DNA from 3 places in the Cytobacillus sp. OWB-43 genome. Region 2 is predicted to be linked to each of the others. Evidence: riboswitches for the same ligand, from Rfam matches in the RefSeq annotation. Region 2 holds a riboswitch; each other region holds the start of a gene.
What was found. Region 2 has a riboswitch for thiamine pyrophosphate ahead of U9M49_RS17470 (3-oxoacyl-ACP reductase). Riboswitches for the same ligand answer to the same signal wherever they lie in the genome.
Positions count from the first base shown of each region.

Region 1 (4,555 bases), on a different contig from region 2:
CGAAACCGGAAATAAGCCCCACTTCCTTTATATGAAAGGACTGTCTAACAACTGTAAAGGTTAGAGCACTCGCACCATTTGCATAGCCTATGATCACGAATAAAAGAATGAATAATAAATACGGTGGCTCTCCACCCAGCAATACTAGTGTGATCCAAGCAGAAACCGACAGCAACTGCACGATAACATACGGTAATTTGACACTGTCAAAAAAAGTAGATAGATAGGTTGTTAATGGCGCTCCGATAATGGCACCAAATAAGCCGTACATAATTACTTCACTTGCACTTGATCTTGATAAACCGTAAATGTCCATACCATAGGGAACAGCCCAAGAGCCAATAAAGCCAATATATGTGCCTACTACACCAAAATGACAAAGGAATGTCGCCCAAGCTTGGCGATTGACTAGTAATCTTCTTATGATGACTAATAACGGTTCATTTGTTTCTTTTTGATTTTTTTCTTCTTCCATTTGAAATTTCTTCTTAGGATATTTTATTAAAACAACATAGAGTCCGATACCGAGGGTGAATATTACGATGCCAACAATTAAAAATGGAAGTCTCCACCCTAATAGAGAAATGGTCGAACTAAAAGGAACTGTTGCCAATAAGAAACCTAAACTTCCTGTCATTCCAGCAAATCCCACTAGCATCGAAAACTCCTGCTGCTTGAACCAAATGCTCAATACAAGAACTAAATTGACCCAAATAGTAGCATCGCCAATTCCACATAATAGCCTAGCAAAGATAAGCATATAACTATTATCTACCGAACTATAGAGGATGGTACCTAGTCCGTTTAGCAGCGTTCCAGCGACTAGAAATACATTTGGACCAAATCTATCAGAGAATAATCCGATGGGAATTTGCAATCCAGCATAAGCAAAAAATTGAATACTCGTTATCAGCCCAATCGTTGCTGCAGTTAAATGAAATTCTTCCATTAATTGATCAGTAATTAAACCAGGTGCTGTTCTTTGACTAACCATAAATAAATAGGCTAAAAGTAAAACACCAAATACAACCCATCTGTACTTACTTTGTTGTTTATTCATTATTTAAACGCCTTCCTCAATTTAACATTCGTCTCTCATTATACGCTTATTGTCTTTATATATATATAGGAAGTTTATATGTCTATGAGGGTGGAGAAGTAGAAGTCATTTCTATTGACTAGATGAGTAGTTGGTGAAGATCTAACTTCTTTTTTAGGAAAATCCGATATGGCAAACTGTCTTAATTGCATAACAAACCTGATATTACAACGATTATAAAGGGTATGATGTTAACAGAATTGAGTTAGTATGAACTAACCTTATTCTGTTAACACTATTCCCGCTTTCATTTATGAAGTTTTATGCATATGTTTTATCACTTAACCACTTTTCTTGGGTATAAGCCATTTCCCAAAAAGCTAACTCATATTGACAGCTAATGGTAAATGCCATTTTCATTTTTTCTTTTTCTGTTTCAGATGCAATTTCAGCAAGCCGATCAAGATGATGAATTTGTTCAAGTACAAGTTTAACAAACCATTCTCCACCGTATGTATCAATCCAGGTACGATAGATTTCTTCTTTTGGTTTTGCCCCTTTAAAGCTCTGCCCAATATCATAATAAATCCAATAACACGGAAGCAAACTAGCGATGACCTCGCCAACTGTGCCTGTCTCTGCTACACGATATAAATGGGATGTATATGCATAGGCAGTAGGAGCGGGTCTAAACTGGTTTAACTCTTCTTCAGAAACTTTTAATACCTCCATAAATTTGTTATGTAACCCTAGTTCAGCTTCATAGGTACCTTGCGCATGCGAGGCCATTCTTGAGGTCATATATAAATTCTCTGCTTTAGAAGCAGCGATTGCTTGCACACGAGCAAAATGTGATAAATAGTAAGAATCTTGTAACACATAAAAGCGGAAACACTCAATTGGTAAATCTCCCTTAGCAATTCCTTTAACGAAAGGGTGTTCAAAATTCGCTTCCCATATATCATGTACTTCTTTCCTTAACGATTGTGTAAACGTTTCTTTTGTTGTCATCATTTCTACCTCTTCTCTTTTTTTATCGAGCATAAAAAATCCAGAAAAGCGAAAAACCACTTCCTATAAGAAAGTGGTTACTGTATACATCATTCATTTAGTTATAGTTATAACGTTAACTAAATTGATATACGCCACTTCCCTACGCTGGTATCAACCAGATCAGGTTCTAAGAGTCTTAAAGTTATTGCACTTTAATCTCAGCCTTTTAAAGGCACCCCTAGTGGATTTATTCAATTATGCTTTCAAAGTTATGTTATCATCTTATCAATAAATGTCAACTGCAAGTTTAGGAATTGAGCAATGTCAAGCTTCTCTTTCAGTAACGATTATGAACAAGTTGGATGAATGCTGTCGTTACCTAAACACTTCAACTGATCTAACACCGCGGCTTAAATTGGCATTGACTCAAGGATGGATAACTCCAAATATTCTCCATGCATTTACACTCTCCACCCTCTTCGCCTAGTGAAGTTTTTCTTTATAATGAAAGCTTACGACTTTTTATCAGCTAAAAAAATGTTTATACTAGAATTATGATTTTGGATAAAGAATGGGTGAATACTACTTGGAAACACATATTTTTTCAAAGGGAGAAGAAATCGCCAACGCGATCGTACACGGAATCGGTGCGCTATTAAGTATTGCGGCTCTCGTCATTTTAACTGTTTTCTCATCCTTATATGGAACAGCTTGGCATATTGTCAGCTTTGTTCTTTTTGGTACAACGATGGTTATTTTATATTTCTCATCAACTTTGCTACATAGTTTACCTGCTGGAAAAGCAAAGGATGTATTTGAGATTCTCGATCATTCTTCCATTTACTTTTTTATTGCTGGAACGTTCACACCGTTTCTATTTATAACAGTTAAAGGAACCTTAGGATGGACCTTATTTGGTCTTGTATGGGGGCTAGCAATTGCTGGAACAGTTTTCAAATGTTTTTTTGTTAAAAAGTTTTTAGTCTTCTCGACATTACTATATGTTTTGATGGGCTGGCTAATTATATTTGCCTGGGAGCCTCTGGTTACACACTTACCTACACAAGGAATGATTTTCCTCATTATCGGTGGCGTTCTATACACTGCTGGTTCAATATTTTATGTATGGAGAGGATTTAAGTACCATCACGCATTGTGGCATGTTTTTGTTCTTGCTGGTTCGATTATGCATTTTTTTGCTGTTCTCTCGCTTTTACCTTGATCAAAATTTACCTCTTTATAAATGATCTGCAGATGGCTACTCTCACCACCTGCAGATTTATTAATATCAGTTTGTAGAGTTTTTATCACATTACTTGTTCTATATTAATAATAAACTACTACTTATAATAACTTCATTACTTCATAGCGAAAGCTCAATTTTTTATACCCTTGTTTACGATACATATCCTTTGGCGTGTCATTGCTGTCGGCTACAAGTATAACCCTATGATTGCTAAATCGCTTCATTACTTCATATTGCAAGCTTGCAGCAATCCCCTTTAATCGGTGAGCTGGTAACACACCTACATTATCAATTTCAGCTGTACACTTATTAAAAAATACTTGTAATGAACCTGCTGGCACACCATGATCATATGCGAGTAACTGTAATGTATCTTTTGCATTATGATGATAGGAATGCATGCTTCTATTAAGGTTCACATATTCCTCACCATAATCTAGATCAAAGTTTCTCTGCAATTGTAGATATTCTCCTAAATTATCATTTGTCACTTCCTCAACCACGATTTCGTTCTTTCTATCTTTATAGATAAATTGAAGAGGGTTAATTTCATATAACTCCTGACACCCGATCGTATAGAATTGTTGATAAAGGTATAATAAAACATCCTCTTGAATCATTTCGTCTGCTGGTAAATAAAACTTCAAATGTTCTTGTTTATGCTCTTTCTGATAGTCTTCCAAATACATTTGTGCCAGTTGAAAATCTTGCAAACTAGGATTTATTTTAAATTGGATAAAGTTTGCATCATATTTAAAATAGAACTGTTTTGTGCCATAGTGATCAAAATTGGCTTTTTCTGCTATTAAATTACCATCATGATGTATATCTCTGAAACTAACCACTGACCATCTCTCCCCTACTTATAGCCCTTAAGTATAACGATTAATTCCTTACGGTAAAAAAATACCTCTATCTATTTTATCATTTTTCACAAATAAAGAAGCCCGAACATTTATGTTCGGGCAACAACACCGCATTATTACAAATACATTTCGATACCGGGTCCAATCGGAATACCGAATAATCCAAAAATGAATAGCATGACTACCCAAATTACTAAGAAAACCATTGAATAAGGAATCATTAAGGAAATAAGCGTGCCTAAACCTGCTTTTTTATCGTATTCTCTCATAAAAGCAAGAACTACAAGGATATACGGATTTAGTGGTGTAATAATATTTGTAGTTGAATCGGCAATTCTATACGCTGCTTGGATAAAAGCAGGGTTATAATCAAGTAACATAAACAATGGAATAAAAATTGGGGCTAATAAT
Region 1 is NZ_JAYEFF010000001.1:1,170,150-1,174,704, forward strand. It holds gene U9M49_RS05700 (MFS transporter) at 1-1,060, opposite strand, end outside; gene tenA (thiaminase II) at 1,361-2,050, opposite strand; TPP riboswitch at 2,173-2,282, opposite strand; gene trhA (PAQR family membrane homeostasis protein TrhA) at 2,619-3,254, shown strand; gene U9M49_RS05715 (GNAT family N-acetyltransferase) at 3,377-4,123, opposite strand; gene U9M49_RS05720 (AbgT family transporter) at 4,261-4,555, opposite strand, start outside.
Region 1: it holds a riboswitch for thiamine pyrophosphate, as region 2 does, so the genes downstream of both, tenA (thiaminase II) here and U9M49_RS17470 (3-oxoacyl-ACP reductase) in region 2, are expected to answer to the same signal.

Region 2 (4,555 bases):
TTCTTGGCACCGATCATGTATTAAGTGCAGGAATACAAGCAGGGGTAAAGAAAATTGTCTGCCTATCAACGGACAAAGCAGCCTATCCAATTAATGCAATGGGAATGTCTAAAGCTTTAATGGAAAAGACATTTATCGCTAAATCGAGACAAGCTAACGCTCGTGGTACCATTATATGTGGCACAAGATACGGAAATGTCATGGCATCAAGGGGGTCCATCATTCCGCTACTCATAGAACAAGTAAAGGAAGGAAAGCCGCTAACTGTTACGCATCCTTTAATGACCCGTTTTATGATGAGTTTAGATGAGGCTGTCGAACTCGTATTGTACGCTTTTGAGAATGCTTGTAATGGGGATATTATGGTACAAAAATCGCCTGCTGCCTATATTACAGATTTAGCACAAGCGATTAAAGAACTTTTTCACGTTAACCTTCCTTTAGAATTAATTGGCACACGGCCGGGAGAAAAGCTCTATGAAGTTTTACTAACAAAAGAAGAAGCAGCGAAAGCTATTGATCTTGAAGGCTTCTATCGCATTCCTCGAGATACCAGAATAGAAACTGATACAAACTCTGTAGAAGAATATCACTCCAATAATACTTATCGTCTCTCTGTAGCTGAACTAAAAGAAAAACTACAATCATTATCCTATGTTCAAAAAGAGCTAAAAAAATGGAAAAGGTTAAATTAATATATTTGACCGCTCCCTATTTTTCGTGAGTTGAGCACCTTCATTGACCAAGTTAATAATCGCCAACTCACTTACTATTCTTATATATACTGAATTTATAGGGATATCCTACCAATCCTCTAAAGGAAGGTTGTTGTTTGATGTAGTTTCTGATAAATTAGGATTCAACATGACTAGCATATTGAGGAGTTACATACATGGAAATACAAAAAAGTAGTACGATGATACAATCCTTGCAAATAGGCATTTCTATCATCGAATTAATCTATCAAAAAGATACCCCAATGAAATTCTCAACCATTCAAGAAGAAACCGGTATTACGAAAAGTAATTTATATAAATATTTAAATACACTTACGCAATTGAACATGCTCTATCGTGAAAAAGGGACAAACCTGTATTATCTTGGAAGCAAATTGATTCAATATGGTACAGCCGCCTTTGGTAGTCGTGATATTGCCGATGCAATCACTCCGTATATGCAGGAACTTTCTTCGCTTACTTCCTGCACCGTTTCGTTTTCATTATGGACAAACAACGGACCTATTACGACAAAGATTTGTCATTCGAATGAACCACTTCATATTGGTACACAACTAGGCGGAAGCTTACCACCAACATCTGCCGCAGGGAAGATTTTCTTAAGTTTCTTAAACCCAGTACTGACAAAAGATTGGCTAGGAGACGGGGAAGCGATCGATAACGCAGAATGGCAAATGATTCAACAATCGAAAATCTCCTTCGCTACCGAACCTTTAATTCCATCGATTTCTTCGGCTTCCGTCCCTTTGCTAGACTACCAGAATCAATTACTCGGTGCAGTGACAGTTGTTGGATTTAACGATAAGATGCCTAAGGAAGCATCGGATCCGATGAGCAAGCAACTGCGGAAGTTTCACCTACAAGCATCTTCTATGTTTGGCTATCGATATAAACAAGGAAAAATTGAACAATACTGATTGAACGTTCAATCGACCGTTTTAACATCTAGTAGAATAAAATACTAGTGAGAAAATTAAGTTATTATTTTAAAAATATCCTTTTCTGCGAATAAATTGGAGTTTAGCTTCGACTTAGTCTCACATTTGCTGATATAAGCTCTTTACTGATTTATCAACCTACAAAATAAGTCCATTTATTGAAAAAGGCCGCCATAAACAAAGATGACGACCTTTTTTATCTTAGTTCATCGTCAATCCATGATCAACGACTAGATTTTGTCCCGTAATCGCTCTAGCGCCTGGAGAGGCTAAGAAAACAACGGCTTCCGCTACGTCTTCTGGTTTTGTCACACGGCGGATAGCAGAGTTATCAGCCACAATCGCAAATACCTCAGGGGTAGTAACAGCACTTGCATCCGTTGTTTCTAATAATCCACCGGAAACCATATTCACATTAATATCATACTGTCCGAGCTCCTTGGCCATATTGCGTGTAAAGCCAATTAATGCCGCTTTGGCTGTTGTATATTCATGGTAGGCAATGACTGGGTTCTGGTAAAGATTCGTGCCAATACCAATCACACGGGCTTGCTGTGAATCCTTTAGAGCCGGAAGAGCAGATTGAACAACATTTAAGCTTGCTTTTATCGCGCCTTCAAACTGGGTTTGATAGCTAGCCCAAGATAATTCCTCTACTTTCGCCTGTGCCACAGGATCAAATTTAAATTGAACTAATGCATTATTTACAACGATATCCAAGCGACCAAAATGAGCAATTGTGTCTGCTACCATTGCTTTTACTGCTTGATGATCTCTTACATCAGCTTGGATAGCAAATGCACGATCTTGTCCGATTTTTTCAACTACTGCATCTGCTTTTTCTTTATTATTAAAATAATTAACGACTACTTTGTAGCCCTCCTTACCAAACTTTTCAGCAATTGCAGCTCCTAATCCACGACTTGCTCCTGTTACTAACACGACTTCTTCTCTCACGCTATTCCCTCTTTTCAATAGATGTAATTAAAAATGTTCAGGGAAACAAAACAAAAGGCTCCCCGAAAATGGAGAGCCTACCATACATATGCATATAGTTGGAAGATGCTCCCTACGATCGTCTTAACGAACAGGTTCTAAGGGTCAGGTTTTAACCTTCTCAACTCATTTTCTGAGTCCCCCTGCAACAATTTTTAATTATTTTTAGTTTAGCATACAAATAGTTTCCTAGCTATGAATCGAAGTTCATTTCGAAACTGACCATTTGCTTTATGTTTCTCACCATTGTTTTAAACGGGGATTCTTATCTAGAATCGATTCATATTGTTTCTCATTACCATAGAGGCTATTCGGGTCAAGCAGCTTATATCTCTCATATTTTTCTAATCGATCTTTTTCTTTTGCCCAGCCTAAATGCTTGACTCGTATTGTGGATAAACTGTGGGTAAGTTGGAAGATGTTTTCTGGAAATCTCCCACAATGCTGTGGTGTTTCTTTCCAGACAGGCTGAAAGGTTGATCTAACTCTTGCTAGAAATGGACGGTATAAGAAATGTGCTTGCCAGTATTCATCTTCACGATAATGGTCTTCATCCCACATATCATACAGTCTAAAACAGTACAGGTCGATAGTATCCTGTTTAACAAAGTCATCAATATAATCAATAAAACTCTCCTCAAACCATTCATCTGCGTCAAGATTTAATACCCAACCTAAAAAACCATTCGTTGCTTCTAACCACTGTTGTTTTCTTAGTTCCACTTCATTGGCAAACTGGGAGCTTGCATTCTTGACCAATTTAATTGGCATACCTTTTAGTTCTTGCAAGAAAATCGATATAGTCTGATCAGTACTAGCATCATCTATAATCACAGCTTCATCGATAAATGGCTTTACTTTCTTTAACATCGTTTGTAAATAACGACCTTCTTCATTCTTCACAATCATCGATAAGCGAATTTGATGGCTTTCTGCTTTTTCTGGATAAATAGGTAGTTCGCTATAAGCATACTGACATTTTTCTTTAAATGCGGGTATGCCTGTAAGGTCAGAAGAACGATAAATATGATAAGCTGGCAGATGTGTGTCTACATGTAGATCCAGTCCTAATGCCACAGCTCTCACACAAAAATGTCGATCTTCTCCCCAAAAACTGAGATTTTTAATTTTACTAAAATGAATACCTGCTAACAAAGCTTTCCTGCTAATTAGCGTGCACGCACCTAATCCTCCTACTTCATAAACACCTGGAGTTTGTAACTGTTGAATAAAAGCCTCGGTTTGAACGGCCTTTTCTTCGTCTGTTATGGCACCTTCATCCGCCTGTCTCCAGTGGGTATATTCATCTGTTAACCACACCTGCGGATAAGGAATTGTCCCCTCTTGCCAAGCCGTCCAAAATACCTCTGAAACAATTTCTTTTTTCGTGGAAATAAGTGTATGAAGGGTATTCGGGTGTAAAAGCAAATCAGAGTCAATTAAAAACAAATAATCAAATTCTTCAAATTTCGCCTGCTCAATAAGCATATCTTTGAAGCGAGCAACCTTCCAGATGAGAGCATCATTCCAGAAATGGGTAAAGTCGGTACGAATATAGATACTATCTTCTTTTGCGGATAAAATCGCAACATCTTTCTTCCATTTGGCAAAATGACGTAGTAGTCTACTTGATTCTTCATTCTGATTATCATCTATGAAAAGATAATGAATCTCCATTGTATCCGTTTTTAAATTGGCTAAGGATAGCAGAAACTCTTTTAAAATATCGGGTTCTTGATTAATTGGACTGCCAATGAGAATTTTTGTATTAACCATAAGCAACATTAACGTTTATTGACAAAACCGTTCACCTCTCTACACTATATTCTCACCATGAATTGCTTGTGTAGTGAAATCAGAAAAATTCTACCCAAAACAAAAAGC
Region 2 is NZ_JAYEFF010000005.1:140,986-145,540, reverse strand. It holds gene U9M49_RS17480 (polysaccharide biosynthesis protein) at 1-695, shown strand, start outside; gene U9M49_RS17475 (IclR family transcriptional regulator) at 893-1,654, shown strand; gene U9M49_RS17470 (3-oxoacyl-ACP reductase) at 1,877-2,632, opposite strand; TPP riboswitch at 2,725-2,826, opposite strand; gene U9M49_RS17465 (glycosyltransferase) at 2,912-4,447, opposite strand.

Region 3 (4,555 bases), on a different contig from region 2:
CAAAAATTGTTCACACTTTTTTGAGTCATCATAAAGAAGAAAAGAATTACGCTAGAAAAATCGAATATTGTACGGAGGATTTGGTAAAAGGAGTGGTTTGTCGAGAGTGCGGTGGGCAGATGAAGCGAGCGAGTTTGCGCAAATTTCATTGCTCAAAATGTAGGAGGAACATTTCATCTTGTGATGCATTAAGTGAAGCAATCAATGACTTTATTATTCTTTTTCCATCAGAAAAAGTAACAAAGACGGCGATTTATGATTGGTGTGGTGGAGCAATAAGTAGTTCCGCAATACAACGATTCTTACAAGAGAAATATACACTTAATGGTGGTGGAAATTATTTTTATTATCATTAATGGGTTTTAAAACCGAAGAAACAGTTGAATTATTTAGTAATGAAGAGAAGTGACAGTATCTTATAGATTGAAATGTATTCTGATGGGGTCAATCTATTAGTAAGCAGTTATATGTTGAACAAAGGACTTTGTGCACAAAAAAAATCTATATAACATCACAATAAAAGTGGATAGTAAGTCACTCAGTAGGAGAATCAGAGATGAGCGCCTCGCAAAGGGGGTTAGCAAGTCACTCGGAAGGGGAATCAGAGATGAGCGCCCCGCAAAAGGGTTTAGCAAGTCACTCGGAAGGGGAATCAGAGATGAGCGCCCCGCAAAAGGGTTTAGCAAGTCACTCAGAAAGAAAACCAGAACTGAGCGCCCCGCAAAAGGGTTTAGCAAGTCACTCAAAAGGAGAATCAGAGATGAGCGCCCCGCAAAAGGGATTAGCAAGTCACTCGGAAGAAGAATCAGAGATGAGCGCCCCGCAAAAGGGGTTAGCAAGTCCCTCAGAAAGAAAACCAGAGATGAGCGCCTCGCAAAAGGGATTAGCAAGTCCCTCGGAAAGAAAACTAGAGATGAGCGCCTCGCAAAAGGGTTTAGCAAGTCACTCGGAAGGGGAATTAGAGATGAGCGCCCCGCAAAAGGGATTAGCGAGTCACTCAGAAAGAAAACCAGAAATGAGCGCCTCGCAAAAGGGATTAGCAAGTCCCTCAGAAAGAAAACCAGAAATGAGCGCCTCGCAAAATGGTTTAGCGAGTCCCTCAGAAAGAAAACCAGAGATGAGCGCCCCGCAAAAGGGTTTAGCAAGTCCCTCAAAAGGAGAATCAGAGATGAGTGCCCTGCAAAAAAGTTTAGCAATTCACTCAGAAAGAAAACCAGAGATGAACGCCTCGCAAAAGGGTTTAGCAAGTCACTCAGAAAGAAAACCAGAGATAACCGCCTCACAAAAAGGGAGTTATTCAGCAATTTATTTAGAACCAAACACAAATGAAAGCCGAGCAAGGGAGTGCCCGGCTTTCATAAATTCGTTTAGGATAATGCGAATTACTTAGATAGTAAAAGAAATATTCTAATGAACTATAACCATAATCATCACAAGCTTTATCCTATCCCACTAACAATCAATTCAGCAGCTTCTTCAGCTGTTTTCCCGTCAACATTGATTTTTAGATGATATGGTTGATAATGAGCTTGTCTTTCTTTGTAGAGATGATACATTTCGTCAGTAGAAAGACCATTCAATTTCGGTCTTGTATCTTTAATCAATGGGTATCGATCGAGCCAATTTTCCCATGAGAGCTCGATAAGGACAACGGTACTGTTTTGTAAACAAATTTCGCGGTTCTTACTGTTTAAAAAGGCGCCGCCGCCTAATGAAAGAATCTGTTTTTCTTCGGCAGATAGTTGTTCAATCAATTCGCTTTCAGCTTTTCGAAAAATTTCTTCACCATGATCAAGGAAAATTTTTGAAGTTGACATCCCAAACTGTTGTTCAATGCGTTCATCCGTGTCGATTAAACCCCACTGTAATTTCTTAGCTAATTCCGTTCCTATGGATGTCTTACCGACCCCCATAAACCCAATAAGTACAATACTCTTATCTTCCATAGACTGTCCTCCTGAATGTTATATAAAATATCATATCATAACGTTTTATGTCGCAACATCGTTTCTATCCAATGTTTTTTATTTTCATTTCTATCATTTCATGTTATATTGAGTGCATCATATGTTATAAGTTTTCACTGGGGGTGCCTTCACATAGAGGCTGAGATTGAATGCCGTTCAAAACCCTTTGAACCTGATCTGGTTTGTACCAGTGGAGGGAAGTGTGTCGATGTAGTCGTCCTCGCTTCCTTTTGGAAGTAGAGGATTTTTTTTATATATGAATAAATGCTAGGGGTGCCAAATACTTGGCTGAGATGAACCCTTTGAACCTGATCTAGTTAATACTAGCGTAGGGAAGCGAGTGACGTCATACATATCATGATGACCAAAGCCGCTTATTCAAAATAGCGGCTTTTTTATTTTTATCGAAAGGAGGAAAGGTCTATGAATAAAATCCAAAAAATGACGATGACGGCAACGATTGCAGCCATCACTACTGTGTCGAGTAGTCTCATTTTTATTCCGATTGGAATAGCGAAAATTTTTCCGATTCAGCACTTGGCGAATGTATTATCTGCTGTACTTCTTGGACCATGGTATGCCGTTAGTCAAGCGTTTCTTTCATCTACATTGAGAAATATGATGGGGACTGGAAGTGTTTTTGCCTATCCCGGGAGTATGATTGGCGCATTACTTGCAGGGTTCCTTTATCAAAAAACGAAAAAAATTGGCTTCTCAGCACTAGGTGAAGTCGTTGGAACAGGAATGATAGGGGCAGTAGCGACTTATCCGATTAGTACATTACTTTTAGGACAAGAAGCAACCCTTTTCGGATTCCTACCAGCATTTATGGTGAGCTCGTTTACTGGAGCAATTTTAGGATATGGTTTATTAAGAGTATTAATTAAGAATAAAGCTATTGGAGGTTACATCAATGAAAACAGCATTAACGATCGCAGGTTCTGATTCAGGAGGAGGAGCTGGGATTCAAGCAGATCTTAAAACTTTTTCCGCCAATGGTGTGTTTGGCATGTCCGTCATTACGGCGATTACCGCTCAAAATACAGTAGAGGTACGTTCGGTACAGGATATAGAAATCAATATTATAAAAGACCAAATAGAAGCTGTGTTTGATGATATCCAAGTTGATGCTGTCAAAATCGGGATGTTGTCATCTAGTGAGACTGTAAAAATCGTCGCAGACCGTTTAAATCATTATAGTCCAAAAGTGATTGTGTTAGATCCTGTTATGGTTTCAAAAGGTGGACATCATCTTTTAAAGGAACAAGCTATTGAAGCATTAAAAGCGAAAATGTTACCACTTGCGACTGTAATTACGCCAAACATTCCTGAAGCTGAAGTACTTTCGGGTATGACAATTCGCACGGTTGATGATATGGAGCAAGCTTGTAAAAAATTATATGAATTAGGGCCAAAAGCCGTCTTATTAAAAGGTGGACATTTAGAAGGAGAACCGAATGACTTATTATGGGATGGACAAAGTTTCAACTGGTTTAATGGTCGAAGAGTAGAGACAAAAAACACCCATGGTACAGGTTGTACTCTATCATCTGCCATTGCTGCTGGGTTAGCAAAAGGGGAAGAACTTATTGAGGCCATACAGTCTGCGAAAAATTATATTTCCATAGCGATTGAGCATAGCCTAGCACTCGGTCATGGGCATGGTCCGACAAATCATTTTTATGAGTTATACAACAAAGCAAAGATGGAGGAAAGATAATGGCGATTTCAAGTGAAGCAGTTGAGAGAGTCTTTCAGCAGTTACAAGAACAAACCCCACTCATTCATCATTTAACAAATACAGTAACTATTAATGATTGTGCAAATGTGACCCTAGCAATGGGCGGTTCACCTGTTATGGCCACCCAACTCTTAGAAGTAGAAGAAATGGCTATGATGGCAGATGGGCTCGTAATTAATTTTGGTACTATTAATGATGCGATGTTTGCGGCAATGATTAAAGCTGGACAAACTGCCAATAAAAAAGGGGTCCCAGTAATATTTGATCCAGTTGGTGTTGGTGCAACCACTTATCGCACAAATAAGGCAAAAGAGCTAATTAGCACAATAAAAGTGTCCATTATTCGCGGCAATGCTTCTGAAGTTTCTGCTCTTATTGGTAAGAATACAAAAACGCGTGGTGTTGATGCAGGGGCAATTGAAATAGCACCTGAAGCACTTGCAAAGGAGGCAGCTGAAGTCCTAAACTGTCTCATTGTTATTAGTGGAAAAGAAGATGTCATTACAGATGGGAAGCAATTAGTTGTGATTGATAATGGAGATTATCTTTTGACGAAGGTAACAGGAACTGGCTGCATGACAGCTTCATTAGTAGCAACTGCTGCTGCTGTTTCAGAAAATTGGTTTGACGGGGCTGTTATTGGTATGGCTACTATGAGTCTAGCAGGGGAAATCGCAGCTAAGAGCTTACATGCCGGTGAAGGGTTAGGTTCATTTCGAGTGAAGCTAATGGATACGATTAGTACAATGAATGCAGCCATATGGCTAGATGGAGTGAGGCAAAACTAATGGATTACCGTTTATATTTAGTCACAGATGATAAAATAGCAAACAATGAATTATATGAT
Region 3 is NZ_JAYEFF010000001.1:967,087-971,641, reverse strand. It holds gene U9M49_RS04800 (nuclease-related domain-containing protein) at 1-356, shown strand, start outside; gene U9M49_RS04795 (hypothetical protein) at 557-1,390, shown strand; gene U9M49_RS04790 (shikimate kinase) at 1,440-1,946, opposite strand; TPP riboswitch at 2,076-2,183, shown strand; TPP riboswitch at 2,227-2,319, shown strand; gene thiW (energy coupling factor transporter S component ThiW) at 2,391-2,912, shown strand; gene thiD (bifunctional hydroxymethylpyrimidine kinase/phosphomethylpyrimidine kinase) at 2,881-3,687, shown strand; gene thiM (hydroxyethylthiazole kinase) at 3,687-4,496, shown strand; gene thiE (thiamine phosphate synthase) at 4,496-4,555, shown strand, end outside.
Region 3: it holds a riboswitch for thiamine pyrophosphate, as region 2 does, so the genes downstream of both, thiW (energy coupling factor transporter S component ThiW) here and U9M49_RS17470 (3-oxoacyl-ACP reductase) in region 2, are expected to answer to the same signal.